DNA from 4 places in the Kosakonia radicincitans DSM 16656 genome. Region 1 is predicted to be linked to each of the others. Evidence: predicted binding sites of a transcription regulator. Region 1 holds the regulator's gene; each other region holds the start of a gene.
What was found. Region 1 encodes Fur, which represses iron uptake genes when iron is present. Its sites were predicted from a motif close to ATAATAATGAGAACNACTATCAA; they were not measured.
Positions count from the first base shown of each region.

Region 2: zupT (zinc transporter ZupT) is a predicted target of Fur. The motif match lies at 4,790-4,812, and genes of this name have one in related genera.
Region 3: Y71_RS21390 (TonB-dependent receptor domain-containing protein) is a predicted target of Fur. The motif match lies at 4,393-4,415, and genes of this name have one in related genera.
Region 4: exbB (tol-pal system-associated acyl-CoA thioesterase) is a predicted target of Fur. The motif match lies at 4,125-4,147, and genes of this name have one in related genera.

Region 1 is NZ_CP018016.1:3,978,428-3,986,329, reverse strand. Features, by position in the region: gene glnS (glutamine--tRNA ligase) at 1-134, shown strand, start outside; gene chiP (chitoporin ChiP) at 581-1,978, shown strand; gene Y71_RS19210 (beta-N-acetylhexosaminidase) at 2,023-4,674, shown strand; gene fur (ferric iron uptake transcriptional regulator) at 4,781-5,227, opposite strand; gene fldA (flavodoxin FldA) at 5,517-6,047, opposite strand; gene ybfE (LexA regulated protein) at 6,211-6,495, opposite strand; gene ybfF (esterase) at 6,626-7,399, opposite strand; gene seqA (replication initiation negative regulator SeqA) at 7,582-7,902, shown strand, end outside.
Region 2 is NZ_CP018016.1:682,959-690,860, forward strand. Features, by position in the region: gene glnE (bifunctional [glutamate--ammonia ligase]-adenylyl-L-tyrosine phosphorylase/[glutamate--ammonia-ligase] adenylyltransferase) at 1-684, shown strand, start outside; gene hldE (bifunctional D-glycero-beta-D-manno-heptose-7-phosphate kinase/D-glycero-beta-D-manno-heptose 1-phosphate adenylyltransferase HldE) at 731-2,161, shown strand; gene ubiK (ubiquinone biosynthesis accessory factor UbiK) at 2,228-2,524, opposite strand; FMN riboswitch at 2,647-2,796, shown strand; gene ribB (3,4-dihydroxy-2-butanone-4-phosphate synthase) at 2,903-3,556, shown strand; gene Y71_RS30325 (hypothetical protein) at 3,792-3,965, shown strand; gene zupT (zinc transporter ZupT) at 4,000-4,776, opposite strand; gene ygiD (4,5-DOPA-extradiol-dioxygenase) at 4,973-5,761, shown strand; gene Y71_RS03480 (TRAP transporter substrate-binding protein) at 6,078-7,055, shown strand; gene Y71_RS03485 (TRAP transporter small permease) at 7,135-7,644, shown strand; gene Y71_RS03490 (TRAP transporter large permease) at 7,670-7,902, shown strand, end outside.
Region 3 is NZ_CP018016.1:4,446,154-4,454,055, reverse strand. Features, by position in the region: gene Y71_RS21420 (aromatic alcohol reductase) at 79-999, shown strand; gene zinT (metal-binding protein ZinT) at 1,023-1,667, opposite strand; gene mntP (manganese efflux pump MntP) at 1,892-2,461, shown strand; fluoride riboswitch at 2,492-2,561, shown strand; gene crcB (fluoride efflux transporter CrcB) at 2,640-3,017, shown strand; gene Y71_RS21400 (hypothetical protein) at 3,258-3,596, shown strand; gene Y71_RS21395 (Rdx family protein) at 4,021-4,305, opposite strand; gene Y71_RS21390 (TonB-dependent receptor domain-containing protein) at 4,534-6,906, shown strand; gene Y71_RS21385 (hemin-degrading factor) at 6,982-7,902, shown strand, end outside.
Region 4 is NZ_CP018016.1:735,819-743,720, reverse strand. Features, by position in the region: gene Y71_RS03755 (aldo/keto reductase) at 1-708, shown strand, start outside; gene Y71_RS03750 (TIGR00645 family protein) at 763-1,257, opposite strand; gene Y71_RS03745 (ESA_00282 family adhesion-associated protein) at 1,345-1,851, opposite strand; gene Y71_RS03740 (hypothetical protein) at 1,954-2,358, shown strand; gene Y71_RS03735 (hypothetical protein) at 2,351-2,815, shown strand; gene exbD (TonB system transport protein ExbD) at 2,900-3,325, opposite strand; gene exbB (tol-pal system-associated acyl-CoA thioesterase) at 3,332-4,063, opposite strand; gene metC (cystathionine beta-lyase) at 4,316-5,503, shown strand; gene Y71_RS03710 (DedA family protein) at 5,620-6,279, shown strand; gene Y71_RS03705 (AraC family transcriptional regulator) at 6,311-7,210, opposite strand; gene yqhD (alcohol dehydrogenase) at 7,408-7,902, shown strand, end outside.

The DNA.
Region 1 (7,902 bases):
CGCAGCCGGGTAAAGCGTATCAGTTCGAGCGCGAAGGTTATTTCTGCCTCGACAGCCGTTATGCAAGCGCTACCAAAGCAGTCTTCAACCGCACAGTCGGGCTGCGCGATACCTGGGCAAAAATGGGTGACTGATTAAGTCAACCACGGACTATCAGCTTAAAACGCCGCGAACTGCGGCGTTTTTTTTTGCTTATTCATTAGGCCATTATAACACAATATATTCGCGTCGCGAATTAATGTCGTCTCTTATTGATGTTGACTTAACCTATCGAAAAAGATCGCAAATAGATAATTTTAGCTAAATATAAGATGTAATCGCTAACAAAAGGCATTATATGCTATTTAATTGCGTTAAAATTAATCATTTAACCGGTCTATGTAATTTGTTTCAAAACACTACCAATTATGTGCACTTCATCATAATCCTGCATTTTGCTCACTAAAAAGCATTGATAATTCGCGTCGCGAAAAATAGTCTTAACCCGGTAGTTACTTCGGGGGTATTTCGTAACTACCTAAACTTTTTGCTTTTTTTCTCGCCGTCGCGGCGGTTTATATGCGTCCAGAAGGAATCACTCATGCGTATGTTTAGTGGTAAACGTAGTGCACTGGCACTGGCTATTACCAGTGTCACAGCAATATCGGGCTGGGTTGTATCTCCACAGGCTCATGCAGCAGGTTTTATCGATGATTCCACGCTCACGGGCGGTATCTATTACTGGCAGCGTGAACGTGACCGCAAAGATGTTCTGGAAAATAAATACAAAACTAACCTTTCTCACTCGACCTGGAACGCCAATCTGGATTTCCAGTCTGGCTATGTCGCGGACATGTTCGGTCTGGATATTGCGGCTTTTACCGCGATTGAAATGGCAGAAAACGGCGACAGCGCGCATCCGAACGAAATTGCTTTCTCCTCCAGTAACAAAGCCTACAAAGAAGACTGGTCAGGAGATAAAAGCGGAATCAGCCTGTATAAAGCCGCCGCGAAATTTAAATATGGCCCGGTCTGGGCGCGCGCGGGTTACATTCAGCCAACCGGCCAAACGCTGTTAGCGCCGCACTGGAGCTTTATGCCGGGCACCTACCAGGGGGCGGAAGCCGGGGCGAATTTTGATTACGGCGATGCAGGTGCGCTGAGCTTCTCGTATATGTGGACCAATGAATACAAGGCGCCGTGGCATATCGAGATGGATAAGTTTTATCAGAACGACAGAAAAACCAAAGTCGATTATCTGCACTCGCTCGGCGCGAAATATGACTTCAAAAACGATCTGGTGCTGGAGGCCGCATTTGGCCAGGCGGAAGGCTACGTCGATCAATACTTCGCTAAAGCCAGCTACAAATTTGACGTGGCAGGCAGCCCGCTCAGCACCAGCTACCAGTTCTACGGCGCCCGCGACAAAGTCAGCAATGGCGGCGTGAACGATATTTACGACGGCACTGCATGGCTGCAAGCGTTGACCTTTGGCTACAAAATTGGTCAGGTTGATTTGCGTCTTGAAGGCACCTGGGTCAAAGCTGACGGTCAGCAAGGATACTTCCTGCAACGTATGACGCCAACCTATGCGTCATCCAACGGACGTCTCGATATCTGGTGGGATAACCGCTCTGACTTTAATGCCAATGGTGAAAAAGCTCTCTTCTTCGGCGCGATGTATGACCTGAAGAACTGGAACCTGCCTGGCTTTACGGTCGGCGCCTCTTACGCCTATGCGTGGGACGCGAAGCCGGCTGATATGGCAACACCGGATGCGTATTACGATCCAAACTACCGCCTGAAAGAATCCGCTTACAGCCTTGATGCGATCTATACCGTTCAGGATGGTCGCGCCAAAGGCACGATGTTCAAGCTGCACTTTACCCAATACGACAACCATTCTGACATTCCGAGCTACGGCGGCGGCTATGGCAACATCTTCCAGGATGAGCGCGACGTGAAATTTATGGTTATCGCACCATTCACCATCTTCTGATGCGTTTGCCGGGTTATGCCCGGCTGAAATACAAGGAATAAGTAATGAAAACAGTACGTTTAAGCATCTTAGCCAGCGCAATCTTTGGGGTATTAAGCAGCCCTGCGCTGGCAAACCAGAATACTGTCGACGCCATCAGCCAGTTTCATCTTAACTACGCGGTGAAGGATAACTTTGCCGCACAGAACGGCATTGATTGTGCGAAGCTGGGTGCTGACTGGGCTTCCTGCAATAAGGCGGTGATCACGCTGACCAACAAGGGTGAGGCTATAACCGACAAGGATTGGGCGATTTACTTCCACAGCATCCGTCCGATACTGGAAGTGGCAAATGACCAGTTTAAGGTTAGCCATATCATGGGCGATCTGCACAAACTGGAGCCAACGGACAAATTTACCGGCTTTCCGGCGAAGCAGGCAGTGGAAATTCCTGTTGTTAACGAGTACTGGCAGTTGTTTGTTACCGATGTGCTGCCTCGCTGGTATGTGACGGCCGAAGGTGCGACGGCAAAAGTGATCGCCAATACCGATACCGAAGATCTGTTCCAGTTTATTACGCCGCTCGACGGCCAATGGAAACGTACGCCGGATGATAAAAACATCCTGATGACCGCTGAAGCGCGCTTTGAGAAAAATAGCGACGTCAAAGCGCTGAACCTCGCCACGTTGCGCGGCCAGATTATACCCACGCCGCAGGAGGTAAAAATCTCCGGTCAGGATGTGGATCTGAGCAAAGGCGTGAAGCTCGATCTCTCTGCGCTAGGCGCGGATGCGCAGGAAGCGGTGAAGTCGCGCTTCGCGCTGCTGGGCGTCAAAGAGGGCAGTTATCCCATCCGTACAGAGATCGCAGTGAAGGCTTTTGCGGGTGATGAAGCCATATCTGGTGCCTATCAGTTGCACATTGGGGCAAATGAGGCGGTAATCACCGGCTTTGATCAGGCTGGCGTGTTCTACGGCCTGCAATCTTTGCTGTCGCTGATCCCTTCCAGTGGCGAGCAGAAAATCGCACGGCTTGAAGCAAAAGACGCACCGCGTTTTGATTATCGCGGTATTCAGCTTGATGTGGGACGTAACTTCCATAGCAAAGATGCCGTACTACGCCTGCTGGATCAGATGTCAGCGTATAAGCTGAACAAATTCCACTTTCACCTTACCGATGACGAAGGCTGGCGCATTGAGATCCCTGGTCTGCCTGAGTTGACCGACATCGGCAGTAAACGTTGCCACGATCTGAGCGAGAAAACCTGCCTGCTGCCGCAATTGGGTTCCGGCCCGGACAGCAACAACAATGGCAGCGGCCACTTCAGCCGAACCGATTACATCGACATACTGAAGTACGCGAAAGCGCGCCAGATTGAAGTGATCCCGGAAATTGATATGCCGGCACACGCCCGTGCAGCCGTGATCTCAATGGAAGCGCGCTATGAGCGCCTGATGAAAGAGGGTAAAGAGAAAGAGGCGAATCAGTACCGTTTGCTGGATCCGACGGACACCTCTAATACCACCGGGGTACAGTTCTATAACCGCACTGGCTATCTGAACCCTTGCCTCGATTCGTCGCGCAATTTCGTCGATAAAGTGATTGGCGAAATCCAGCAAATGCACAAAGAAGCGGGTGTACCGCTGAACACCTGGCATTTTGGCGGTGACGAAGCGAAAAACATCTATCTGGGGGCGGGTTATACCGACCAGAAAAAACCGGAAGCGGGCAAAGGTATCATCGATCAGAGCAAGCAGGACAAACCGTGGGCAAAATCTCAGGTCTGCCAGACTATGGTTAAAGAGGGTAAAGTTGCAGATGTTGAGCATCTTTCCAGCTACTTTGGTATTGAGGTCAGCAAGCTGGTGAAAGCGCACGGTATCGGTACCATGCAGGCGTGGCAGGATGGCCTGAAAGATGCCAAAAATGCCGCTGAGTTTGCCACCGATCACGTCAATGTTAACTTCTGGGATACGCTCTATTGGGGCGGTTTCGATTCAGTAAATGACTGGGCGAACAAAGGGTTCCGCGTCATTGTCTCGAACCCGGACTATGTTTACCTCGACTTCCCGAACGAAGTCCATCCGGCGGAAAGCGGCTACTACTGGGGCACGCGCTTTAGCGATGAGCGCAAGATCTTCAGCTTTGCGCCGGATAACATGCCGCAAAATGCTGAAACTTCACTGGATCGTGACGGCAATCCATTCAGCGCGAAATCGGATAAACCGTGGCCTGGAGCCTATGGTCTTTCTGCTCAGCTGTGGAGTGAAGTGGTGCGTACCGACAACCAGATGGAATACATGATTTATCCACGCATGATTGCGGTCGCAGAGCGTGCCTGGCACCGCGCCGGTTGGGAACAGGATTATCAGGCCGGGCGCGAGTACAAAGGCGGTGAAACTCATCTGGTCGATGTAAAAGCGCTGGATAAAGACTGGAGCCGCTTTGCAAATCTGTTAGGCCATCGTGAACTGGCAAAACTGGACAAAGCAGGCATCAACTACCGTCTGCCTGTACCGGGCGCGCGCGTGGTTGGCGGCAAGCTGGAAGCCAATACCAGCTTCCCGGGAATGGTCGTGGAATATTCTACGGACGGCGGTAAAAACTGGCTGCGCTACGATAATAAAGCGCGTCCTCAGGTGAGCGGGGAAGTGCAGATCCGTACCGCCAGCCCGGACGGTAAACGTTTCAGCCGTGTGGATAGCGTGAAAGCGTAATTATTGCTGAAGTAACCTGCCCGGCAGCGCAAACCTGCCGGGCATTTTTGTTTTTGAAGGGCAAAAAAAAAGCCAACCCGAAGGCTGGCTTGAGTATGAAAAGGGATTATTTCGCGTCGTGCGCGTGTTCATCTTCGCGGCAGTCACCCTCGGCGCAGTGACCGTACAGGTAAAGACTATGGTTCGTCAGACGAATACCGTGTTTCGCGGCGATTTCGCGCTGGCGCGCTTCGATGGAATCATCACTGAATTCGATCACTTTGCCGCAGTCGAGGCAAATCAGGTGATCGTGGTGATGCTGCTGAGTCAGTTCAAAAACGGATTTCCCGCCTTCGAAGTTATGACGGGTCACAATGCCGGCGTCATCAAACTGGTTCAGTACACGGTATACTGTCGCCAGCCCGATCTCTTCGCCCATGTCGATCAGTCGTTTATATAAATCTTCCGCACTGACATGATGGTTATCCGGTTCCTGAAGTACTTCCAGGATTTTTAACCGAGGAAGCGTGACTTTCAGGCCAGCCTTCTTTAATGCGGTATTGTTGTCAGTCATGCGGAATCTGTCCTGTTGCTATACGATTCACTTCCTCAATGGAAGTTAGAAGGAATGCACCTGGGATAATGCGTCTCATTATAGAACTGCCATGGCTAAATGAAAACTGCAAGTCCTCAAGTAAAGTAAGCTTTTAAAACGTGGTGTCACCAGCAACTCCTGTGCTTTATGACACCACTTTAGCAGGGCTTATTGTACAGCGATGGAGAAAAAAGTTAAAAATTTGTAGCAATTATTTCCATTGCTTTTACCTATTAATACCACGTAACCCACAGATTACGCCGTAAAATCAGGCGTTGATGATGTCATCAAGATGCAGCTCTTCGCGAACTTGCTTAACCCATTTTTGCACGCGTTCTGCGGTCAGTTCTGGCTGGCGATCTTCGTCAATGGCCAGACCAACAAAATGGTCGTCATCCACCAGACCTTTAGAGGCTTCGAAATGGTAGCCTGCAGTCGGCCAGTGGCCCACGATGGTCGCGCCGCGCGGCTCAATAATATCGCGGATCGTACCCAGCGCATCACAGAAATATTCTGCATAGTCTTCCTGATCGCCGCAGCCAAACAGCGCAACTAACTTACCATTAAAATCAATGTCTTCCAGCGTCGGGAAGAAATCATCCCAGTCGCACTGCGCTTCGCCATAATACCAGGTCGGAATGCCGAGCAGCAGAATGTCATATCCTTCGATATCTTCTTTGCTGCTTTTGGCAATGTCATGTACGTCGGCAACGTCCTTACCAAGCTGACTCTGAATCATTTTCGCAATATTTTCGGTGTTGCCGGTGTCGCTGCCGAAGAAAATACCTGTAATTGCCATGAGTAAAATAACCTCTTGAAACCTAATGAATATGATGGTGGCGCTACGCCCACAGATAAGGGCAATCATAGCAGAACAGAGAAGCGCGCGAAAACAGCTATCGCCGCGGAGTGCACTGTATGACACATGAAAACGTAGAAATAAGAGAGGTGATTCGGAGTAATTACTTTCCGCGCAATGCGCTCAGCTGTGCCAGCAGCATCTCTTCGATAAGTTCGCTGCGGCTCATGTCGCGCGCATCGGCAAGTTCGTTTAATGCATCAACGGCTTCAACATTCAGTTTTAGCTCGACGCGTTTAAGCCCACGAACTTTATCGCGTTTTAATTGATTGCGTTTGTTGATGCGTAACTGTTCATCACGCGAGAGCGGATTCGTCTTCGGCCGTCCCGGGCGACGCTCATTCGCGAACAGATCCAGGGTTGTACGGTCCGTTTGTTCTTTAGCCATGTTTAAGCATACTACGGGAAAGACAAGCAATCGGGCTGCCGCCCGGGCTGAATAGCGCGCCATCATACATCAGCATAACGGGCGCGCCAACGGGCGGACGCGTTCTGGCGACTGGTCGCCGCCTTTTTAATCAGTTTGACTTTTCAGCGAGATAACGATTAATTGCCCGCATTACCGCTTCAGGTTTTTCCGCATGCACCCAGTGACCGGCGCCAGCAATCACATGCGCGCGCGCCTGCGGGAACTGTTCAAGCAAAGCGCTCCGGTACTGCTCCGTAACGTAAGGGGAGTTGCCGCCACAGACAAACAGTGCCGGATGAGGCCATGCGGGAATGGTTTCCCAGCCAACAATATGCGGATATTGCTCCCACAACACCGGAACATTGAAACGCCACTCGCCCTCAACAAACGATTTCAGCAGAAACTGGATCACGCCTTCTTCTTTTACATGCTCGCGCATTAGCGAAGCCGCCTGCTGGCGCGTAGTGACCTGCGCGTCAGTGACGGCATTGATCGCGGCAAATATCTCGTCATGGCGGCGAACATGGTAATCGACCGGTGCAATATCAATCGCCACCAGCTTTTCTACGCGTTCCGGCGCCAGTGCCGACAGCGCCATCACGGCTTTGCCGCCCATTGAGTGCCCAATAAAGATAGCCTTGTCGATATGATGGGCGTCCAGCGTATCCAGCAGATCCTGCGCCATTGCCGGATAGTTCATCTCGTCGGAGCGGGGGGAAAGACCGTGGTTGCGCATATCAACCTGCACCACGTCATACTCCTGTACCAGTTCGCGGGCCAGTACGCCGAGGTTATCGAGGCTACCAAACAGCCCGTGGACAAGGACGACAGGAGAATTGTTGTGCGGATGTTGTGCAGATTGCGCTCGCGTATTCAATTTCATAGGAAAGTTCTTTTTTTCACTCTGGCGGGTTAGGTTATTATGGTGAACATTCTGCCGCCCGGCTGCAAGGTTAAGAATTACTCTTACTTTTGCCGCCATCCTGGTTTGACGCTATCCGCTGTTGAGATTTCACTTTATAATCCCAACACTTGTATTCAGATTAGATATCGCACTGGATTAAGATGAAAACGATCGAAGTTGATGATGAGCTCTACAGTTATATTGCCAGCCATACTAAGCATATCGGCGAGAGCGCATCCGACATTTTACGGCGCATGTTGAAATTTTCCGCCGTATCACCGGCACAGCCTGCCGCTTCTCTTGCAACGGTAAAAGAGCCGCGTACCGTCGTTGCTGTCGAAGGCATCAAACCGGCTAATACCGCAAAAGATAAAGTCCGCGCCGTGCGTGAGCTGCTCCTCTCTGATGAATATGCCGAGCAGAAAAAGGCCGTCAATCGTTTCCTGATGGTGCTGTCTACCCTCTATTCACTCGACGACAAA
Region 2 (7,902 bases), 2.5 Mb from region 1:
GGCCGCCAGTTCTATCTGCGTCTTGCCCAGCGCATCATGCACCTGTTCAGCACACGTACTTCGTCCGGCATTCTCTATGAAGTGGATGCGCGCCTGCGCCCGTCCGGCGCGGCGGGAATGTTAGTGACGACCACCGAATCCTTCGCGGATTACCAGAAAAATGAAGCCTGGACGTGGGAACATCAGGCGTTGGCGCGCGCGCGCGTGGTGTACGGCGATCCGCAACTGGCCGTGGAGTTTGATGCCATTCGCCGCGATATTCTGATGATCCCGCGCGATGGCGCAACATTGCAAACCGAGGTGCGCGAGATGCGCGAGAAGATGCGTGCTCACCTTGGTAACAAGCATAAAGATCGCTTCGATCTGAAAGCCGATGAAGGCGGTATCACCGACATTGAGTTTATCGCTCAGTATCTGGTGCTGCGCTATGCGCATGACAAACCGAAGCTGACGCGCTGGTCTGATAACGTGCGCATTCTGGAAGGGCTGGCGCAGAACAACATCATGGATGAACAGGAAGCGCTGGCGCTGACGCAGGCTTACACCACGCTGCGCGATGAGTTGCACCACCTGGCATTACAGGAGTTGCCGGGGCATGTGGCGTTGTCGTGTTTTGTCGCCGAACGCCAGCTGATCAAAACCAGCTGGGACAAGTGGCTGGTGGAACCGTGCGCTCCGGCGTAAGTATGATATTATCGCGCGCAAATTTTGTATCTCTCAGGAGACAGGAATGAAAGTGACGCTGCCAGAGTTTAACCAGGCGGGTGTAATGGTGGTTGGCGATGTGATGCTGGACCGTTACTGGTACGGGCCAACCAGCCGCATCTCTCCGGAAGCCCCGGTGCCGGTGGTGAAAGTCGATACGATTGAAGAACGCCCGGGCGGCGCGGCGAACGTGGCGATGAACATTGCTTCGCTGGGCGCAACGGCGCGTCTGGTGGGTCTGACAGGTATTGATGATGCGGCTCGCGCACTGAGCAAGGCGCTGGCGGATGTCAATGTAAAATGCGACTTCGTTTCTGTTCCCACTCATCCCACCATTACCAAACTGCGCGTTCTGTCGCGCAACCAGCAACTGATCCGCCTGGACTTTGAAGAAGGGTTTGAAGGCGTCGATCCCCTGCCGATGCATGAGCGCATCAGCCAGGCGCTCGGCAGCATTGGCGCGCTGGTGCTTTCTGATTACGCCAAAGGCGCGCTGGCCAGCGTTCAGCAGATGATTGCGCTGGCGCGTAAAGCGGGCGTGCCGGTACTGATCGATCCGAAAGGCACTGATTTTGAGCGCTATCGCGGCGCTACGCTGCTGACCCCGAACCTGTCGGAGTTTGAAGCGGTGGCCGGGAAATGCAAAAACGAAGACGAGATCGTTGAACGCGGCATGAAAGTGATTGCCGATTACGACCTTTCTGCGCTGCTGGTGACCCGCTCCGAGCAAGGTATGACGCTGCTGCAACCGGGCAAAGCGCCGCTGCACATGCCGACCCAGGCACAGGAAGTGTATGACGTGACCGGTGCCGGCGATACGGTGATTGGCGTGCTGGCAGCAACGCTGGCGGCGGGTAATTCGCTGGAAGAAGCCTGCTACTTTGCGAACGCAGCCGCAGGCGTAGTGGTTGGTAAACTCGGTACCTCAACGGTATCGCCTATCGAGCTGGAAAACGCCGTGCGCGGCCGTGCAGAAACCGGCTTCGGCGTGATGAGCGAAGAAGAGCTGAAAGCGGCAGTCGCTGCGGCGCGTAAGCGCGGTGAAAAGGTGGTGATGACGAACGGAGTCTTCGACATTTTGCACGCCGGGCATGTCTCTTATCTGGCGAATGCGCGCAAGCTCGGCGATCGCCTGATTGTTGCGGTTAACAGCGACGCTTCCACCAAACGGCTGAAAGGCGAAACCCGCCCGGTGAACCCGCTGGAGCAGCGCATGATCGTGCTGAGCGCGCTGGAAGCGGTGGACTGGGTTGTATCGTTTGAAGAAGATACGCCGCAGCGTCTGATTGCCGGAATTTTGCCGGATCTGCTGGTAAAAGGTGGCGACTACAAAGCGGAAGATATTGCGGGCAGCAAAGAAGTCTGGGCTAACGGCGGGGAAGTGCTGGTGCTCAACTTTGAAGATGGTTGTTCAACCACCAATATCATCAAAAAGATCCAGAAGCAGGGCGATTAAACCTGTTATCGGGCCTGCATAATGAGCAGGCCCGGAAAGCGCTCGCGCCATTCGGCGCAAAAGCTATTACGCCTGATCGTCTACCGGTGGAATGGCCGGAGCGGGTTTGACTTCTGCGCTTTTCCCCTGATTTTCGAGTTCACTCAGGCGTTGCTCCAGCAGCGCCAGTTTCTCGCGGGTGCGCAGCAATACCTGCGTTTGCACGTCAAACTCTTCGCGGCTCACCAGATCCAGGCGAGTTAACTGTGCCTGTAACGTCTGACGAATTTTCTTTTCCACATCTTCCCCGAACTCACGGATCCCCTTGGGCATGGATTCGTGAACCTGACGCGCAATCTGTTCAATTTTCTTTGGGTCAATCATTTTAGGTTCCCTGCTCGGATAGGCTCAATAAGTCATTGTAGTGTGATAAACCCAGGTGATAAACCAGAATTGTTTGAAGCTTATGCATTGCCGAAGATTATCAATGGCGTTATAGTTATCCCGCTTATTCTCAGGGCGGGGCGAAATTCCCCACCGGCGGTAAATCAGCAGATGCTGAAAGCCCGCGAGCGCTTCAGGCTAACGTTTGAAGGTCAGCAGATCCGGTGTAATTCCGGGGCCGACGGTTAAAGTCCGGATGGGAGAGAGTAACGAATCTGTCGGGCAATGACGCCCGCTCGCGTTATTTTTTTGCCGCATTGCGACACTCCTAAGACTGCCCTGATTCTGGTAACCATAACTTTATTGAGGTCTTTTACCATGAATCAGACGCTGCTTTCTTCTTTTGGCACGCCTTTCGAACGTATTGAACATGCTCTCGCCGCGCTGCGCGAAGGCCGTGGTGTGATGGTGCTCGACGACGAGGACCGTGAAAATGAAGGCGATATGATTTTCGCCGCAGAAACCATGACCGTTGAGCAAATGGCGCTGACTATTCGCCACGGCAGCGGCATTGTTTGCCTGTGCCTGACCGACGAACGCCGGAAACAGCTCGATCTGCCGATGATGGTCGAGAACAATACCAGCGCCTACGGCACCGGTTTTACCGTTACTATCGAAGCGGCGCATGGCGTAACAACCGGTGTTTCGGCGGCTGACCGTCTTACCACCGTTCGCGCGGCGATTGCCGATGGCGCGAAACCTTCCGATCTGAACCGTCCTGGCCACGTTTTCCCGCTGCGCGCGCAGCTTGGCGGCGTATTGACCCGTGGCGGTCATACTGAAGCAACGATCGATTTAGTGACGCTGGCGGGTTTTAAACCGGCGGGCGTGCTGTGTGAATTAACCAATGATGATGGCTCAATGGCGCGCGCGCCGGAGTGCATCGAATTTGCTAAGCAACACAATATGGCTGTTGTGACCATTGAAGATCTGGTGGCTTACCGCCAGGAACATGAGCGTAAAGCCAGCTAACTTGCGTTAGTGATAAAAAATCCTCGGCCGAAAGCTGCGGATTTTTTTTGCCTGTCCTGCGTCAATGTTTGTCGCATTTATAATATTCACGCATTGAAATTTCGCGGTGCTACTTATAAAGTGGTACCTGCTCTACGGACATAAAAAACAGTTTTAAAGCATTATAATTCATTAAGTTAACGCTATTTTGTCATTGGTTTGTTAACCAATGTTTGCCGGAAATAAGGGAGGCAATATGTTTATCTCATGGTACTGGCTTCTGGCGATTGTCATCGTCGTTTTCGGCTATGTCCACGTACTTAAACGCCATTGCAAAGCCTGCCGCCACGATCGCGAAGCGATCTATAAAGCTTATCAACGGGTGCTCGAAGAGCTGAAGAAAACTCGCCGCGTCGGGCAGGGCGAATAAGACGCGCCTGCCCTCTGCAAGAGCGTCCCGATCCTCAGCCGCTAAATCCCATCGCCTGCAACGCCACAAGGCTTAAGCCCATCACCGACATACCGCACAGCACGCCATAGCTGGGATTGTTGTTGGGATCGATCTCTTTCGCCAGCGGCATCAGTTCATCCACCGACAATGCCACCATAATCCCGGCGACGGTTGCCATAATGGCCGCCATCACCACTGGCGAGAGCAGACTGCCGAGGATCAACCATGCCAGGACGCCGCCGAGGATCTCCGCCAGCCCTGAGATTCCCGCCCAGAATACCGCGCTGCGTTTTGAACCGGTTGCCGCGTAAACCGGCCCGGCAACCGCAAGTCCTTCAGGAATATTGTGCAACGCGACCGCAAAGGCGATACCGAGGCCTAATTCCAGGTCGTTACTGGCGGTGACATAGGTGGCGATGCCTTCCGGGAAGTTATGGAGACTGATACCCATCGTCAGCAAAATGGCGGTACGGCGCAGGCCGCGCGGAAAGGTTCGCCGCGTACCCTGCATTAAATCCTGCGGGTGTGCATGGGGTAACATGCGATCCAGCGCGAAATACCCCAGCAGGCCCACGACAAACATGCCATAGCCGAGCATCGGTGACATATTTTCCGTCGCCAGTGCAGCGGGCAGCATCTCCATTAACGAAATCAATAACATGATTCCGGCAGCAAAGCCGAGCGAGAACGCCAGTACGCGGTTTGATGGTTTCTGGCCTAACACGCCAAGAATCGCGCCGATAAAGGTCGCTGCGCCAGCCAGGATGGTCAGAATCAACGGTACCGACATGAATTACTCCTTTATGATAATCATTCTCATTAATGTAAGAGTTTGTTACCTGAAAAGCGAGGCCGGAGCCTTATCTTTACTTGATGCTTACATTCAAAATTACTGAAGATCTTCATCATGGTTATCTGAGTTCTTCGCACCATGAAAAGGCGTAATGTGTCGTTATCAAATTGACACACTCAGTAAGGATATCACCATGTCTGCACCTCGTATGCCAGCACTGTTCCTGGGCCACGGTAGCCCAATGAATGTTCTGGAAGATAACGTTTATACCCGCGCCTGGGGAATGTTAGGCGAGACGCTGCCGCGCCCGAAAGCGATTGTGGTGGTATCCGCCCACTGGTTTACCCGTGGTACTGGCGTTACCGCGATGGAAGCGCCGAAAACTATCCATGATTTCGGTGGTTTCCCGCAAGCGTTGTACGATACTCATTATCCGGCACCGGGTTCGCCGGAACTGGCTCAGCATCTGGTTGATTTACTGGCACCTGTGCCCGTTGTGCTTGATAAGGAAGCCTGGGGCTTTGACCACGGCTCCTGGGGCGTGCTGATTAAAATGTACCCGAATGCCGACATCCCGATGGTGCAACTCAGTATCGACAGCACGAAACCCGCAGCATGGCATTTTGAGATGGGCCGCAAGCTGGCGGCGCTGCGTGATGAGGGCATTATGCTGGTGGCCAGCGGCAACGTGGTGCATAACCTGCGTACCGCACGCTGGCATGGCGAAAATACGCCGTATCCGTGGGCCACATCGTTCAACGATTATGTGAAAGCGAACCTCACCTGGCAGGGCCCGGTTGAGCAGCATCCGCTGGTAAATTACCTCGATCATGAAGGCGGAGCGTTATCTAACCCAACCCCGGATCACTACCTGCCGCTGCTGTATGTGCTGGGCGCATGGAACGGCACCGAGGCCATTACTATCCCGATAGACGGTATTGAGATGGGTTCGCTGAGTATGCTTTCGGTTCAGGTTGGTTAAAATAAAGGGTGGCTCTGGCAGCCACCCTTTTCATTCTCCTGGATGTGGAAAAATTCGAGGAAGATCGCAAAAAATCACATCTGAAATACGGTTTTTTTGAAAATAAAAAGACCTGTGCTGCAAAAATAAAACGCTGTGCTGAATTTACTCTTTTTTGTGAACATTATCGTCGCAAGAATCCCGCCGAGTGACTACTCTCAAAGAGTCTAATGTCTCAGACAATCCCATAAAAATTATCTGGTGTTGTACCTCGAACCCCTGTTCGTGGTCGCTCTTATTTACCTAAAAAGCAGTAAACCTCTGGAGACACGGAAATATGAATTCAGCGAAAACCTTACTAAAAGTCTGTATTAGTTCCGCTCTGCTGTTTATCTCTCACGCCTCTTTAGCCCAAACTTTTCGTGCAGCCGATGTTCACCCGGCAGATTACCCCAATGTTGTTGCGGTAAAACATATGGGAGAAAAACTCAGTGCAGCTACGGATGGTCGACTGGATATTAAAACCTTTCCTGGCGGTGTGTTAGGCGATGAGAAACAGGTTATTGAACAGGCGCAAATCGGTGCAATAGATATTATTCGCGTGTCGATGACGCCAGTGGCAGCAATATTACCGGAGATCAATGTCTTTACGCTGCCCTATATTTTTCGCGATGAAGATCATATGCATAAAGTGCTCGACGGAATGATTGGCCAGGAGATTGGCAATCGCCTGTCGGAAAGCAGTAAATCGCGGTTGGTTTTCCTTGGCTGGATGGATGCCGGTACGCGTAATTTGATTACCAAAGCGCCAGTCACGAAAGCGGAAGACCTGAAAGGGATGAAAATTCGCGTGCAGGGCAGCCCGATTGCGCTTGATACGCTGAAAGCCATGGGAGCCAACTCGGTCGCCATGGGCGTTAGCGAAGTATTTAGCGGTATGCAAACCGGCGTGATTGATGGCACAGAAAATAACCCTCCAACCTTTGTTGCGCATAACTATTTACCCGTTGTGAAGAATTACACCTGGAGTAAGCACTTTATTATTCCGGAGCTGTTTTTATTTTCTAAAGTTAAATGGGATAAGTTGAAAAAAGAGGATCAGGAATTGATCCTCAAGCTGGCGAAAGAAGCCCAGGACGAACAGCGTGAATTGTGGAAAACCTACAATCAGAAGTCGCTGGAAGCCATGAAAGCGGGCGGCGTGCAATTCCATGATATGGATACCACCGCCTTTTACGAGGCGACACAATCAGTACGCGATAAATACGGCAAAGACCATCAGGATCTGATGACCCGCATTAAAGACGTGCAATAACAGCTACGGGCAGGGGAAGCCTTGCCCCGATAATTATTTTGTCTGTTATATCTTTATTTTCTGCCGCGGGAAAATCGTTATGGCTGAACGCTATTCGTTGTTGATGGATATCCTTTACCGAATATCAATGTGGATCGCCGGAATTGCGCTGCTGATTATGGTGGCGATTATTCCGCTGGGGATCTTTGCGCGCTACGTAATGAACAGCGCTTTATCCTGGCCGGAACCGATAGCCATTATTTGCATGGTGACGTTTACCTTTGTCGGCGCAGCGGTAAGTTACCGCGCGGGTTCACATATCGCCGTCAGTATGGTCACTGACCGCTTAAGCGAACGCGCGCGTAAGATCTGTTTTGTGGTCGCCGACCTGATGCTGATGGCGATTAGCCTCTTTATTCTCTGGTACAGCAGCGCGCTGTGTGCGGAATTATGGGAGCAGCCTGTTGCTGAATTCCCGTTTTTTACCGCCGGTGAAACCTATTTGCCGCTGCCGATCGGCTCAGCAATCACGTTGCTGTTTATTCTCGAAAAGATGTTGTGTGGCGCGCAATATCACCGATCGGTGGTGATGGTGGGCTCGTCGGGTTAATCCGATCATCCAGTAAGGAACGTTTATGGATGCATTTATTCTCGTTTTTACGTTAGCCATTATGCTGGCGGTGGGTGTTCCGGTCGCTTATGCCGTGGGGATCAGCGCGGTACTGGGCGCATGGTATATTGATATTCCGCTGGAAGCAGTGATGATCCAACTGACCAACGGCGTCAATAAATTCTCACTGCTGGCGATCCCTTTCTTTATTCTCGCCGGAGCGATTATGGCCGAGGGCGGTATTGCGCGTCGGCTGGT
Region 3 (7,902 bases), 470 kb from region 1:
ACCTTATCGAAATCACGCCTTCGCCGTAATCTTTTCGCAGTGCAGTAAAACTGCCATCTGATTGAATGAGGACGTGAAATGGCTATACAGAACGAAAACGTATTGGTGCTTGGGGCGGGACAACTCGGCGCGGCGGTGCTGAACATGCTGGTACCTGCCGTGACGCAGGCGCAGGGCACAGTTACGGTTGTGGTTTCGCCAGGCGCGTGGGATGAATGTGGCTATTTGCGATCGGCGGCACACCAAAAATGGGTGGATCGCGGTGCGAGATTTATCGCTGTCGATATTGCGACCAGCACGGTTGACTCGCTCATCCCGCTGCTGGCGCAGTTTGATACGGTGATCAATTGCATGGGCTTTGTCGCCGGAACGGGTACGCAGCTTAAAATCACCCGTGCAGTGCTGGCTGCAGGTATACGCCGCTATTTTCCATGGCAGTTTGGTGTGGATTACGACGTGGTGGGAAAAGGCAGCGGCCAGCCGGTGTGGGACGAGCAGTATGATGTCCGGGAACTGTTGCGGGCGCAAACCGGCACCGAATGGGTGATCGTGTCGACCGGTATGTTTACCAGTTTCCTGTTTGAACCAGCATTCGATGTGGTGAATCTGGAGCAAAAAACGATAAATGCGCTGGGCGGATGGGAGACGCGGGTGACGGTGACTTCGCCTGCCGATATTGGTCGGCTGACTACCACTATCTATCTGCATCAACCACGCATTATGAATGAGGTGGTACTGATTGCCGGGGAAACGCTCTCGTATGCCACGCTTGCGGATACCGTTGAAGCCGTAACAGGGCAGGCATTTAAAAGAGGCGTTTATACGCTGCCCGCGTTAACGGATGCATTGCGCCTGCAACCGGAGGATCAAATGTGCCGCTATCGCACCGCTTTCGCCCGCGGCGAAGGGGTCTGGTGGCCGATGGAGCAGACCTGGAACGCCCGGCATCAGATAGCGACGCAGGACGTTAAAGGCTGGTTGCAGGCACATCTGGCGTAAACAGGCTGAATCACCCGCAGGCATCAATGGTGCAGCATTTCGTCTACGATCTGCGCTTTGTTCAAATTGTACGGATAGAAGGTCGGCCAGTTATCCATCTCTTTCAGCAGCACTTGCTGGGATTCGTTGCCCATAAAAATATGGAAATGCAGCGACTGGCGCGGCGCAATAATGTGGTCGCTGAACTGCACAAATTTCGGTGCTTTTGACTGCGCGTCATTGCATTCAAACAGATAGCGCACGCCTTTCTTGCCGGAGGTGTAGGTCAGAATTTTATAACCGGCGTAGTCATAGCGGCAGCGGGTGACCGTTTTGCCGGTGTGAAACTCAATCACATTATTTTCAATGCCGATGGTATCGATGTTGGTCGCATAGCCTTTTTTGTAGTAAGTGCGGTACTCCTCCACCGTTTTGTCGCCGTGCTGCGCTTTTTTCTCCAGCACCGGATCGAGATCGCCATTCAGCAGATATGGGTTCAGCGATTGCCAGATCCCGTCCCAGTCGGACAGTGACCGATCCTTGACATCTTTATCGTCGATAATGCCTTCGCTGGCTTTGCGTTCCACCTCTGTCAGCGGCTTTCCGTGGTGATGATCGTGAGCCATGCTCTGTGTACTACCCAGTAATACGCCCATACCCAGAACAAAGGCGGATTTCTTCATGATCATACTGCGCTCCCTGATGATTTGTTATGTGATGAAATGTTATAATATAACAATATTAGAAATCATCAATGTGTGCAACATAGCTTCGGTTATAAAACATAGCATCATCTATATGTTGATGATAAATAAGTAATTTTTGCCTTTTTGTCGTTGCTGTGGCACCATTGCCGCTCTTTTCGCAGCGCAGTGTTTTTCCCCTCTGTTGAGGCGGTTTTAAAGGGTGAGCAATGAGTTTCTATGCAATGATTATTCTGGCCTTTGGGATGTCGATGGATTCCTTCGCTGCTGCCATTGGCAAGGGCGCGGTGTTACAACGTCCGCCCGTTCGCGAAGCGCTGAGAACAGGGTTGATCTTCGGCGTCATTGAGGCTATCACGCCGGTAATTGGCTGGGCTGCGGGGCTGGCCGCCAGCCAGTACATCATGCACTGGGATCACTGGATCGCCTTTGTGCTGCTGCTGGCGCTTGGCGCGCGGATGGTGAAAGAGGGGGTGAGCAAATCGCCTGACGAAAACGTTGAAGCCCCGCGCCGTCACGGTTTTTGGCTGCTGGTGACCACCGCCATTGCCACCAGTCTGGATGCGATGGCCGTGGGTGTCGGGTTGGCGTTTCTCAACGTGAATATCGTGGTGACTGCGCTGATGATTGGCCTTGCGACAACGATTATGGCGACTACGGGTATGCTGCTGGGGCGTTTTCTTGGCGCGGCGATCGGCAAATGGGCGGAAGTGCTCGGCGGCGTGGTGCTGATGGGTATCGGCAGTTTAATTCTGGTTGAGCACTTAGGCTTACTGTAACTTGCCTGCAGGGGCAAAATCATTAACAATGCGCCAGAAGGTGATGGCGTTCCACCTTACCCAACCGCTTCCTGGAGAAGCTGATGACGCCTGATATGACTCTTAAATGGAGGCATGTCGGGCGTTTTTCTTTTGTCCCTCCCGCATGCCTCAACGTGATGTATTGATGAGGAAAAACATGCTGAAGTCTTTATTTGCCGTCATTGTGGGTGGTTCCGCAGGCTGCGTTATCCGCTGGCTGCTCTCTCTACGTTTAAATGCGCTTTTTCCCAATCTGCCGCCGGGTACGCTGCTGGTTAACCTGCTGGGTGGCATGATCATTGGTGGCGCGCTGGCGTTCTTTACGCGCCAGCCGCATCTCGATCCCACCTGGCGATTGCTGATCACCACGGGCCTGTGCGGCGGCATGACAACTTTTTCAACCTTCTCGCTGGAGATTTTCGCGCAGTTGCAAACGGGAAATTATCTGTGGGCAATGACCTCCGTGCTGGTGCACGTACTGGGCTCGTTGCTGATGACGGCGCTGGGTTTTACGCTGATTAACGCACTGTATTGAGACTGTATGCAGGGGAAGGTAAATATCTTCCCCTCTCTTTAACCGTAAAAATACCAGGACTATTGGCAACATTTTTATTTTAATCTTGCGAAGATGTTTTTTCCTATTTTTTTAATGGCGCTATGAGTGAGTATTGACTAATGCCACTAAATAAGCAGAATTAGGAACATTGACGCAACGGACATGCACGATATAGCCCGTAATAATTATTAAGAATAAGCGCTTTAGCAATATCAGTTGGTGGAAAAATCTGATAGCAGAAAATATTATATTTTTGATTTTTTTGTTTTATTTGGCTTGCCGGGAAACGGTAAGCCAGAACGGTTCGCAGGCCAGGTTTTTCGCCATTTACATGTGAGTCTGGAGTGGTTGATGGGCAAAGAGCAAGAGAGTTACGGAATGCACGATTTTTTCAGAGGTGACACTTCTGGCCATGAAATGATTGAGCGCTATACGTATGTGAAAATTATTAATTTTGATGCGACTGACACGATTAATTTTGAGTTTTCGCCGTATCAAAAATATTTTATTTCAATTATGGCGAATCGCAAACCACCTGCCGAAAATAGCACTCAATAACTTCCATTACTGAATGTAAAAATAAATTTACTGGCAGTGCAGCGAACGCTCAATGTACTGCCCGTAATTGAATGAAAAACCCGAAAAAAGAACCCTCAGACACAGGAAATCCGCTCTGTGTCTGAAGGCATGCAAGTGCATCTTCGTTACTAACAATGAGCGTGCTAACAAATTGTAAAACGATGATCAGAATATCCCTGTAAAACAGGGATTTGTAATGAAAATAAAAGATCTTTGTGAATGAATATTTTCATCGTTAACACATTGAAATTATTGATAATCTGAACATATTTCATCCATTCTGACGTTTGAAACCCTGGTGTCGCATTTGCAGCCGCCCCTTGCGGGCGGCTTTTTTTTACCTGCTAAAACTTTTTATTGGTCGCAATGCGCATCATCAATGACTGCCTGCGCAGCTTGACGCTTAATCGCTTTTTTTCTCTACGTGCCCGAGCGGTTTTTCCGGGAAGCAGTAGTCGCGCACGCGGCGTTTTAACTCTGCAGCATCGGGAAAACCGCCTTCCTGCTTACGATCCCAGATGACTGTGCCATCGATATCAATCACAAAAATTCCGCCTGTGCCGGGGATCAGACGCACCGATCCGAGATCGGTACTGAACGTATGTAGCAGTTCTTGCGCCATCCAGCTGGCGCGCAGCATCCAGTTACACTGCGAGCAATAATGTAAAGTAATCGCCGGTTTGTTCATTTTCTCGTCCCTCCAAAAGGCGAATCAGACAGCAAAGTGTATGCAAAGTGCGGACACAAAGGTGAGAAATTTATGAATTCATTGCAAGTGATAATCATTATCATTACTATCTGAGCTCATAACATAACGATAACCTGCATTTTTGTCCTGACGTATTCTCGTTTCGTGGAACGACTGGAAGTAAGACGTGAGCCTGATACTAATAAATTCTAAGGCTTACAAAATATTATGTGTAAATCGCAACTTTCTCCGCGTCGCTTCAGGAAGCGCGTGGTGGTGACTTCATTACTCGCAGCCCTGTATCAGAACACCGCGCTGGCAGCGGATACCGATACCTCGACGACTACCGCAACGAATGCGAAACAGGATACGGCCGAACAGATGGTCGTTACGGCGCCTGCACCGGTGCTGAAAGCAGGAAGTAGCCATTCCGTTAGCGCACAGGATTTACAAAACAAAGGCGCGAAAGATTTCGGCTCTATCATGCGTTACGAGCCGCTGATTAGCGCGACCGGCGCAAGCGGCGGTTCTGGTAACGGCAAAAGTGGTTTTGACCGTGGTGGTTACACCGGTTACAACATTCGCGGCCTGGAAAGTAACCGCGTGGGAATTGATGTTGATGGCATTCCGCAGCCGGATGCAACCGGCCGTAGCTACGTCAGCCGCGCGGGCCTGAACACCTTCGGCATTGGCCGTGACTATATCGATCCGTACATGTACGGCAATGTGGATATTCAGTCCGGCGCGACGCCCACCGATCAAGCAAACACCTCGATTGGCGGCAACGTCTCCTTCCGCCCGAAATCACCGGACGATTATCTGCACCCGGGTAAAAACAGCTACTTTGGTTACCAGAGCGATTATGACTCCGCCGATCGTAGCTGGCACAACGGCGTGACCGGCGCGGCAGGGGATGAAACCCTGCGCGGTATCTTTGTTTATAGCCGCCGCGATGGTCAGCAAACCCGCAACAACAGCGGCTCCATTGATGCGTACCCGGCGAACTGGCACTCCGATGCGATGATGGCCTCCGGTATCTGGCAGCCAAACGATGAGCATAAACTGACCGGTACGCTGGATTACTACCACAAAACCAATCACACCCATTACGACTCATGGAACAGCAGCGGCAGCACCATCCTCGGCGACGCACAGCAAACCAGCCAGACCCGCCGCTGGGGCGTCAGCCTGAAAGATGACTGGACGCCAATGAACGACTGGCTGGACAGCATGTCCAGCAAAGTTTATTACCAGCACACCGAAGCGCATGACCGCACTTACATGCCGGACAGCACCACCGCCACCATGGAAACGGTGTACTCCAATTACGATACCGATACCTGGGGCATACAGAATGCGCTGGCGAAAACCCTTGGCCGCCACGATCTGAGCGCCGGTTTCAACGCCAGCACCACCAAAACCAAACGTCCGTTTAACCAGTCGCCGGTGCCGAGTATCTACAGCGAAATCATGCAGCCGGAAGCGGACAGCAAAAGTTACACGCTGGGCGCATTCGTGCAGGATCAGATTAACTTCGATGCAGATGGCCACCATTTTGCCATCATTCCTGGCGCGCGCGTTGTTCATCAATCAATGAAACCGGATAACCTCTCCAGTCTGACGACCAACAGTACCGCGCTGGATGAGTCCGAAGTCTCCACTCTGTACGGAAAAAATTCCGACACCCAACTGTTGCCGTCGTTAACCTTCCAGTACGACATCACGCCGCGCCTGATGACCTACCTGCAATACAAACGCGGTGCCGAGTTCCCGAATGCCAGCCAGCTTTACGGCTCCTGGAACCTGGGTTCCAGCTATGCGGGTCGCCAGCAGTATGCGCTGATCGGCAACACCGATCTGAAAACCGAAACCAGCAATAACGTTGAATGGGGCATGAAAGGGGAGGTCACCGAAGGCGTTACGCTGCATACCGCGCTGTTCTACAACAGCTACAAAAACTTTATCGCATATACCCGTTATACGCGTGCCAATAACCCGGATAAATTCACCAACGTTCCGTCGAACATCTACACCACTTATCAGGCGGAAAACCGTGATAAAGCCTTTATCTACGGCGGCGAAATCAGCGCGAAATTTAACTTTGGCACCTGGTTTGAGCAGGTCGATGGTCTGAGCGCCACGCTGGCTTACGGCTACACCGAAGGGAAATCGAAATCCAGCTATATGGGCGACAAATACATCGATCTCGACAGCGTCGCGCCGATGAAAGCGATCGTGGGCGTCGCCTGGGACGATCCGGCGAAACGCTACGGTACTGCGCTGACAGCCACCTTTGTGAAAGGTAAACGCGCCACCGCCACCAGCCGCGAGTCTTACACCAATACCGGCTCCGCGATTAATGACTCCAGCACCGAGTATATGCGCGTGCCGGGTTACGGACTGCTGGACTGGACGGCCTACTGGCGAGTGGCGAAACACGTGAAGATCAACGGCGGCGTTTACAACATTACCGACCGCAAATACTGGGACTACCTGAGCAGCCGCACCATTGAGGAGTCCACCAATCAGGATGTCTACGACAAAGCGCTGGCCGTCATGCCGGGCCGTACCTGGCAACTGGGCGTCAACGTCGATTTCTGATCGCGCATGCGGTCCAGGTCTTCATCCCCCGGTATCGCTGCCGGGGTTTTTAACATGATAAAGGAAGCGAATGCTATGCCTGTTTCGTCAAACGATTTTCTCGCAATTTGGCAGCAATATCAGACAATTAAATCGCAGGAGCCTGCTAAGTATGCCCGCGATATTGCCACCGGGATGGCGATCAGCGAAGCCGAATTAACCCAATCACGCGTCGGGCATGATGCCGTGCGCCTGAACGACGATATGCGCGGGCTTCTCGCCGCGCTGGAACTCGTCGGTGACACCAAATGCATCTGCCGCAACGAGTATGCGGTGCATGAACAGATGGGCCGTTTCACCAACCTGCATATCGGCGAACATGCCGGGCTGGTGCTCAACCCGCGCGCGCTCGATCTGCGCCTGTTTATTAATCAGTGGGCCAGCGCCTTTAGCCTGCGTGAGCAAAGCCCGCGCGGCGAACATCAAAGCATTCAGTTCTTCGACCAGCAGGGCGATGCGGTGCTGAAAGTCTACGCCAGCGAACAGACCGATATGGCGGCGTGGAACGAGGTGGTGACCCGTTTCACGGCGCAGGCCGATCTGCCGTTAGCAATTAGCAAAGCGGTTGCCGAACCGCACGCTGAAAGCGCCGATGGCGTCGCGCTGGATCAGGCATGGCGGGCGATGACCGATGTCCATCAGTTCTTCGGCCTGCTGAAAAAACATAACCTCTCGCGCCAGCAGGCGTTTCGCCTGGTGGGCGACGATCTGGCCTGCCAGGTCAGCAACGACGCACTGCCGCGCCTGCTGGAGACGGTGTTACAGCAAGGCAATGAAATCATGATCTTCGTCGGCAACCGCGGCTGTGTGCAGATCTTCACCGGCGCGCTGGAGAAGCTGACGCCGATGAAAGGCTGGATCAACATCTTCAACGAACACTTCACGCTGCACCTGCTTGAGAGAGGGATCGCCGAAAGCTGGGTCACCCGTAAACCAACTGCCGATGGTCATGTCACC
Region 4 (7,902 bases), 2.6 Mb from region 1:
TCACGTAAATACCTGCTGGCCAGCCTCGATCAGAGCCTGAAACGCATGGGCGTTGAATACGTGGATATTTTTTATTCGCACCGCGTAGATGAAAAAACGCCGATGGAAGAGACCGCAGCAGCGCTCGCCCAGGCGGTGCAAAGCGGTAAAGCGCTGTACGTCGGCATCTCTTCTTACTCCACTGAACGTACGCAACAGATGGCAGCGTTGCTGCGCGAGTGGAAGATCCCGCTACTTATCCATCAGCCTTCGTACAACCTGCTGAACCGCTGGGTCGACAAAACCGGCCTGCTCGATACGCTGGAAGATAATGGCGTGGGATGTATCGCGTTTACCCCGCTGGCGCAGGGGCTGTTGACCGGCAAATACCTGAACGGCATTCCGGAAGGTTCCCGTATGCAGCGTGAAGGCAAGAAAGTGCGCGGTTTGACGGAGAAAATGCTGACAGAGAGCAACCTCAACAGCCTGCGGTTACTCAATGAGATGGCGCAACATCGTGGGCAGTCGATGGCGCAAATGGCGTTGAGCTGGTTATTGAAAGATCAGCGCGTTACCTCCGTGCTGATTGGCGCAAGCCGTCCGGAGCAGATTGAAGAGAACGTACTGGCGCTGAATAACCTGACGTTCAGTGAAGAGGAACTGGCGCAAATCGATCAACATGTTGCCGACGGCGAGTTGAATCTGTGGCAGGCATCGTCAGATAAGTAACAAAAAAGCCGGGTAGCGCTGCTTGCCCGGCTTTCAACTCTCTTGCGGTTTTTATCAGTGATTATGGCGCGTCAGGCGATCCAGATATCCCATGACGAAAGCAGACAAAACAAACGTCAGATGAATTATCACGTACCACATCAGTTTATTGTCCGGGACGTTTTTCGCGTCCATAAACACACGCAGCAGATGAATCGAAGAGATCGCTACAATGGAAGCCGCCACTTTATTCTTAAGCGAAGTCGCGTCCATTTTGCCGAGCCAGTTCAGCTTCTCTTTGTGCTCGGCAATATCCAGTTGCGACACGAAATTCTCATAGCCGGAAAACATCACCATCACCAGCAACCCACCCACCAGCGTCATATCCACCAGCGACAGCAGCGTCAGGATCAGATCGGCTTCCGCCAGGTTGAAGACATTAGGCAGGACGTGAATAATCTCCTGAAAGAATTTCAGCGTCAGCGCAAGTAAAGCGAGGGAAAGGCCAAAGTAGACCGGGGCGAGCAACCAGCGCGAGGCGTACATTGCGTTTTCCAGAAAGCGTTCCATGTGGCGTTAGTGTCCTGTCAGATAGCGAAACCGACGCCCAGTATATCTCAGGATGGCAAACAATTTGCAACACCCGGCCTGGCGGGGTTACACATCCTCCGGGTTCACCCATGGCCGCTGATTCTCAGGCCAGACCAGCACCACCAGCGCCGGATAAGCTTCCATACTGAACTCGCGAAAACACTGGCGCAGATTGAGGACATCCAGATCGGACTGCGAGACTTTTTCACCGTTGATACAGCGTTTTTTTATATTGTCGTAATACTTATACACCGCTGAATTGAGATCGCTACAGCGACGCTGTGCTTCAAATAAACCCGGCGTACTATTTAATTCCGCCATGTTCATACGTTTAATTGTCGCATGAAGAAAATCAATATATTCATGGTTGACGCGCCAGTACCATACCGGAGTAATCGCGTTCATTAATACCGAGAAATGATCTTCGCCCTCCTCTTTCGACAATGGCTGATACTGCGGAGGGCGATTGTCAATTTCACTAAGGGGAGTTTTTTTATTGTACTCACGCATCAATAAAAGTACGCCGCCCGTCAGCAGCAATATAGCAATAACAGAATAAAAAATACTGTTCATGAGCAGGCTCCTTTTTTTTGATTTTAAAAGTGCGCCGTGATATTGTCAACGAACCTCACGCCCGCACTCCCTCTTCCTTGTTGATATTAAAGGACATTAGAAATGCTTCCCGAGAATCTTGTCCCGGCACGATTTCATATTTCTACTGCTGAAACCAGCCCTGGAGAAGAAGGAACAGAAGCTAATTTAGCTCAGGGGAAAACAACCCTCGACGATCATGCCAACGATATATTAGCTAATGCCAGCCGCGGTGGGCAGTCAAGAAATATGTTACTTGAAGAGCGTGATCGCCATATAAAAGAGCGTCTGCTGCGGGTAGTAAAAATCGAGACATTCGCTCGTCTGCTTAATGACTTACAGGAAGAGGGCGAGATTGAACCCCAGGCATTAAGCCAAATAATTACCGAAAAAACGCAGCAAATTAATGAAAACGGGAATGAGATTTGGCTTAACCTGATTACTCGCGAAAAGGACGGGCCACTATTTTATAAGCTTGGGGATGAATAACGTGAGCGATGTCGATAATAATGTTTATTTAACTTTAAATGACAAAAATAGCGATGAATTTATCTTAGAGCACAATAAAGAGGCGCTGATACTCAGTAAAAATGAAACCATTGCCCGTATTGCCCATGAGCTGGTTTCCATTCCTGCGGCGCTTGTGCGCCTGAAATGGCAGAACCGCCGTGAAATCTACCCGTTACAGGTGAAAGAGGAAATTTACGGCGCGGTGATCAATGCCATCATCGAGCTAAAGCCGGAACTGCGCGACAAAATCATGGGGCGGCTGGAGGCTAACTACCAGCATTTACTGGCGCGGGAAACCGCGACGCTGCGCCTGAGCCGCAAACTCAGCGACGGCGAATACCATACGACGACGGTCACCACCGTCGCGCCAGAATCAGGCAACCAAAAAACCGCGCCGGAGAAGCAAGAAAAAACCGCAGGCACAAAATTAAAATAAGCGTGTCGCTTTTTTTATTCCTTCATATATCCGATATAAAAAAAGCTGGCCTTTGCCAGCTTTTCTCGCTTATCAGCACCGCGTTTAGTGTGCTTTAACCGTCTCTTCGCCCACCAGACCGATTTTGAGATAGCCCGCCTGATGCAGGGTATCCATCACTTTCATCATCGTCTCGTAATCCACGGTTTTATCCGCACGGAAGAAGATCGTGGTGTCCTTTTTACCTTCCGTCACAGCATTGAGCTGGTTAACCATCGTCTCGTCGGTTACCGGATCGTTGCCGATGAACATGGTGTTATCCGCTTTCACCGACAGGTAGACCGGTTTTTCCGGACGCGGCTGCGGCTGGCTGGTAGAGGCCGGAAGATTCACTTTTACATCAACGGTGGCAAGCGGCGCGGCCACCATAAAGATAATCAGCAGCACCAACATAACGTCGATAAACGGCGTCACGTTAATTTCATGCATTTCGCCGTTATCATCCAGGTTTTCATTAAGACGCATTGCCATGGAGAATCAACCTACACGTAATTTCGACGCGGCGCGAACCGGCTGCGCATTGCTGGCCGCCAGGTCAAGATCGCGGCTTTGCAGCAGCAGAACCTGTGCAGCAACATCGCCAAGCATAGCTTTGTAATTGCCAATCATGCGGGCAAAGACGTTATAAATTACCACCGCCGGAATTGCCGCTACCAGGCCGATAGCCGTTGCCAGCAGCGCTTCTGCGATACCGGGTGCCACAACAGCAAGGTTAGTGGTCTGCGTCTGCGCAATACCAATAAAGCTGTTCATGATGCCCCAGACCGTACCAAACAGGCCAATAAACGGTGAAATCGCGCCAATCGTCGCGAGATAGCCGTTGCCGCGCCCCATATGGCGGCCTGTCGCCGCAACACGGCGTTCGAGGCGGAAACCGGTACGCTCTTTAATGCCTTCGTTGTCTTCGCTGCCTGCGGATAACTCCAGTTCATTCTGGGCTTCATTAATTAATGACAGGCTCAGACTTCTGGCGTGGAAAGAGGAGGCAATTTCGCTGGCCTGATCCAAAGAACGCGCTTCAGCCAGTTTCTGCTGCTCGCGCTTAAGGCGGCGCTTCTGCGAGATCATCTCCGCGCTTTTACTGAAGAACAGCGCCCATGTAACGACTGACGCGAGAATCAGGCCGATCATCACAATTTTTACGACGATGTCGGCATGGTGATACATACCCCACACGGATAGATCCGTCTGCATCAAATTATTACCCACTGTGTATCTCCGAGACGCAAATCACAAAATCTGCGCGTAATAATATCAAAATGCCACCGAATTGATAGTGGTTCTCATTAGTATTTACATAGTGCCGTAAAGAGAAGCCTGTTTCTTTGCGCTAACACAGCAAACCGCCGCGCAAGGCACGGAATGCGAAAAAATTAACGCTCAGCCGCCAACATGGCGATGCATCAATGCGCAATCATGGTAGTCTGGACATCCAGACGTATAAAAACAGGTTGAGCAACAATGACGGCGAAGCATATAGATACCGCTCTGGTAAACGCAGGGCGCAGTAAAAAATACACGCAGGGTTCGGTGAACAGCGTTATCCAGCGCGCGTCTTCACTGGTATTCGACACGGTTGAAGCCAAAAAACATGCCACGCGCAATCGCGCCAATGGTGAATTGTTTTACGGCCGTCGCGGTACACTGACGCACTTCTCATTACAGGAAGCGATGTGCGAACTTGAAGGCGGTGCGGGCTGTGCGCTCTTCCCCTGCGGAGCGGCAGCGGTGGCCAATACCATTCTGGCGTTTGTCGAACAGGGCGATCATGTGTTGATGACCAACACGGCCTACGAGCCAAGCCAGGATTTCTGCACCAAAATTCTCGCCAAACTAGGCGTCACTACCAGTTGGTTTGACCCGCTGATCGGCGCCAGTATCGTCAAGCTGATCCAGCCCAACACCAAAGTGGTATTTCTCGAATCTCCCGGTTCAATCACCATGGAAGTCCACGACGTTCCGGCCATCGTTCAGGCGGTAAGAAGCGTCGCGCCAGAGGCGATCATCATGATCGATAACACCTGGGCGGCGGGGATCCTGTTTAAGGCGCTGGAATTCGACATTGATATCTCCATTCAGGCCGCCACTAAATATCTGATTGGCCACTCCGACGGCATGATCGGTACGGCGGTATCCAATGCACGTTGTTGGGAACAGCTGCGCGAAAATGCCTACCTGATGGGACAAATGGTCGATGCCGACACCGCCTATATGACCAGCCGGGGTCTGCGTACGCTGGGCGTCCGTTTGCGTCAGCATCATGAAAGCAGCCTGAAGATTGCCGAATGGCTGGCAACGCATCCGCAAGTGGCGCGCGTTAACCATCCCGCACTGCCTGGCAGTAAAGGCCATGAATACTGGAAACGCGACTTCACCGGCAGCAGCGGTCTGTTCTCGTTCGTGCTTAATAAACGACTGAGTAATGAAGAGTTATCGCAATATCTCGACCACTTCAAACTGTTCAGCATGGCCTATTCATGGGGCGGCTATGAATCCCTGATTCTGGCGAACCAGCCAGAACAGCTCGCGGCGATTCGCCCGGATGGCGGCGTCGATTTCAGCGGAACATTAATCCGTCTGCATATCGGTTTAGAGAATGTTGATGATCTGATTGAAGATTTAGTGGCAGGCTTCCAGCGCATCGTGTAAACCTGGCGACCGGGGCAGCAAGGCGGGAAATTTCTTATTTCTTGCGCCCCGGATCAAGGTGTTTCAGGCGAGTTGGAGTACAATAGCCTCCTCTACGCAGTACCACAGGAAAGTCCATGGCTGTTATTCAAGATATTATTGCTGCGCTCTGGCATCACGACTTTGCTGCGCTGGCAAATCCACATGTTGTCGGTGTCGTTTATCTGGTTATGTTTGCTACGTTGTTTTTAGAAAACGGCTTGCTTCCTGCCTCATTTTTACCGGGCGACAGCCTTTTACTGCTCGCGGGCGCACTGGTTGCGCGCGGCTGCATGGACTTCATCTCCACCCTCGCGATCCTCACCACCGCTGCCAGCCTCGGCTGCTGGCTGAGTTATCTGCAAGGGAAATGGCTCGGCAATACGCGGGTGGTAAAGAGCTGGCTATCGCATCTGCCAGTGAAATATCACGAACGGGCGACTTATATGTTTGACCGTCATGGTCTGCTGGCGCTGCTGGCCGGTCGCTTTCTTGCGTTTGTGCGCACGCTGCTGCCTACCATGGCGGGTATTTCCGGCCTGTCGAACCGCCGCTTCCAGCTGTTTAACTGGCTGAGCGCGCTGCTGTGGGTTGGCGTGGTGATGTCGCTGGGCTATGCCATCAGCATGATCCCTTTCGTCAAACGTCATGAAGACCAGGTGATGACCTTCCTGATGCTGCTGCCGCTGTTCCTGCTGGTGATTGGCCTTGTCGGCGCGGTCACCGTGGTGCTGAAGAAAAAGTATTGCAACGCCTGATTCTCCCCTCTCCGCTTTGGGAGAGGGTAAATTACGCGCCCTGTATCAGGCGGATCCTTGCCACATCTTCACCCGGCGTCAGGCCGAAATACCGCTTAAATTCGCGGCTGAATTGCGACGGGCTTTCATACCCTACGCGTATTGCCGCCGCGCTGGCTTTCATGCCGTCATGCACCATCAGCATCCGCGCTTTGTGCAGGCGAAATGTTTTCAAATACTGCAACGGCGACGTGCTGGTAACTGACTTAAAGTTGTGGTGAAACGCCGAGACGCTCATATTGGCTTCCGCCGCCAGCTGATCCACGCTCAGGTTTTCCGTGTACTGGCTTTCAATACGTTTCAGCACGCGGCTGATCAGGCTGAAATGCGTTTGACGGCTGACCAACGCCAGCAGCGCTTCGCCGCGCGGCCCGGTCAGCACGTGGTACAGCATTTCGCGGATAATCTGCTTACCGAGAATACGGGCATCCAGCGGATGCTCCATCACATCCAGCAAACGTTCTGCCGCGCAGAGGATCTCTTCCGACAGCACCGCTGAGTTGATACCGCTGGCCGCAGCGCCAGGGTGGAAATATTCGTCTTCACCAATATCCATCAGCAGCTCCTGCAATTGCAGGATATCGACATTTAGGCGCAGCCCCGCCAACGGCACCTCCGGCGTAGCGAAGGTTTCGCACTCAAACGGCAGCGGAACCGTCAGCAGCAAATATTCATTGGTGTCATAACGGAACACCCTTTCATTGATATAACCAATTTTATGGCCGGAAAAGAGAAAAACGATCCCTGGCTGGTACATCACCGGCGTACGGGTTCCCGGCTGCGTACCATACAGCAGGCGAATATCCGGCAATAACTCAGCCAGACGGTTTTCATTAATTTTCAGTCGTTTAATTTTTTCTGTCAGTTGCAGGCAAATCTCTTCACGCTTCATTTTTCGCTACTCCGGCAAGACATTTTGACGAACACAGTGTGCAGAGTTTTGTGCTTTTTCTCCAGCCGCATGGAGAAACAGGCAAGACATCGGCAGGAATGTGCATTGAGAGAGTGGACGCGCACGCCCACAATAACCGTCATCAGGCAGTCCGCTGCCTCCTTTTTCTTTCACCTCTAGTTAGAAGGGAACGAGCAATGAACAACTTCAATCTGCATACCCCGACCCGCATTCTGTTTGGTAAAGGCGCGATTGCCGACCTGCGTGGGCAAATCCCAACTGGCGCGCGCGTGCTGATCACTTATGGTGGCGGCAGCGTGAAGAAAAACGGCGTACTGGATCAGGTTTACAGCGCACTGGAAGGGCTGGACATTCTTGAATTCAGCGGTATCGAACCAAACCCGACGTACGAAACCCTGATGAAAGCCGTAAAAATTGTCCGCGAAGAAAACGTTACCTTCCTGCTGGCCGTGGGCGGGGGCTCTGTGCTGGACGGCACCAAATTTATCGCCGCTGCGGCAAACTATGCTGATGGCGTTGATCCGTGGCACATCCTGCAAACCGGCGGCAGAGAAATCAAAAGCGCCATTCCGATGGGTTCCGTGCTGACACTGCCCGCTACCGGCTCTGAATCCAATGCCGGTGCCGTGGTTTCACGCAAAGCCACGGGTGACAAGCAGGCATTCCACTCG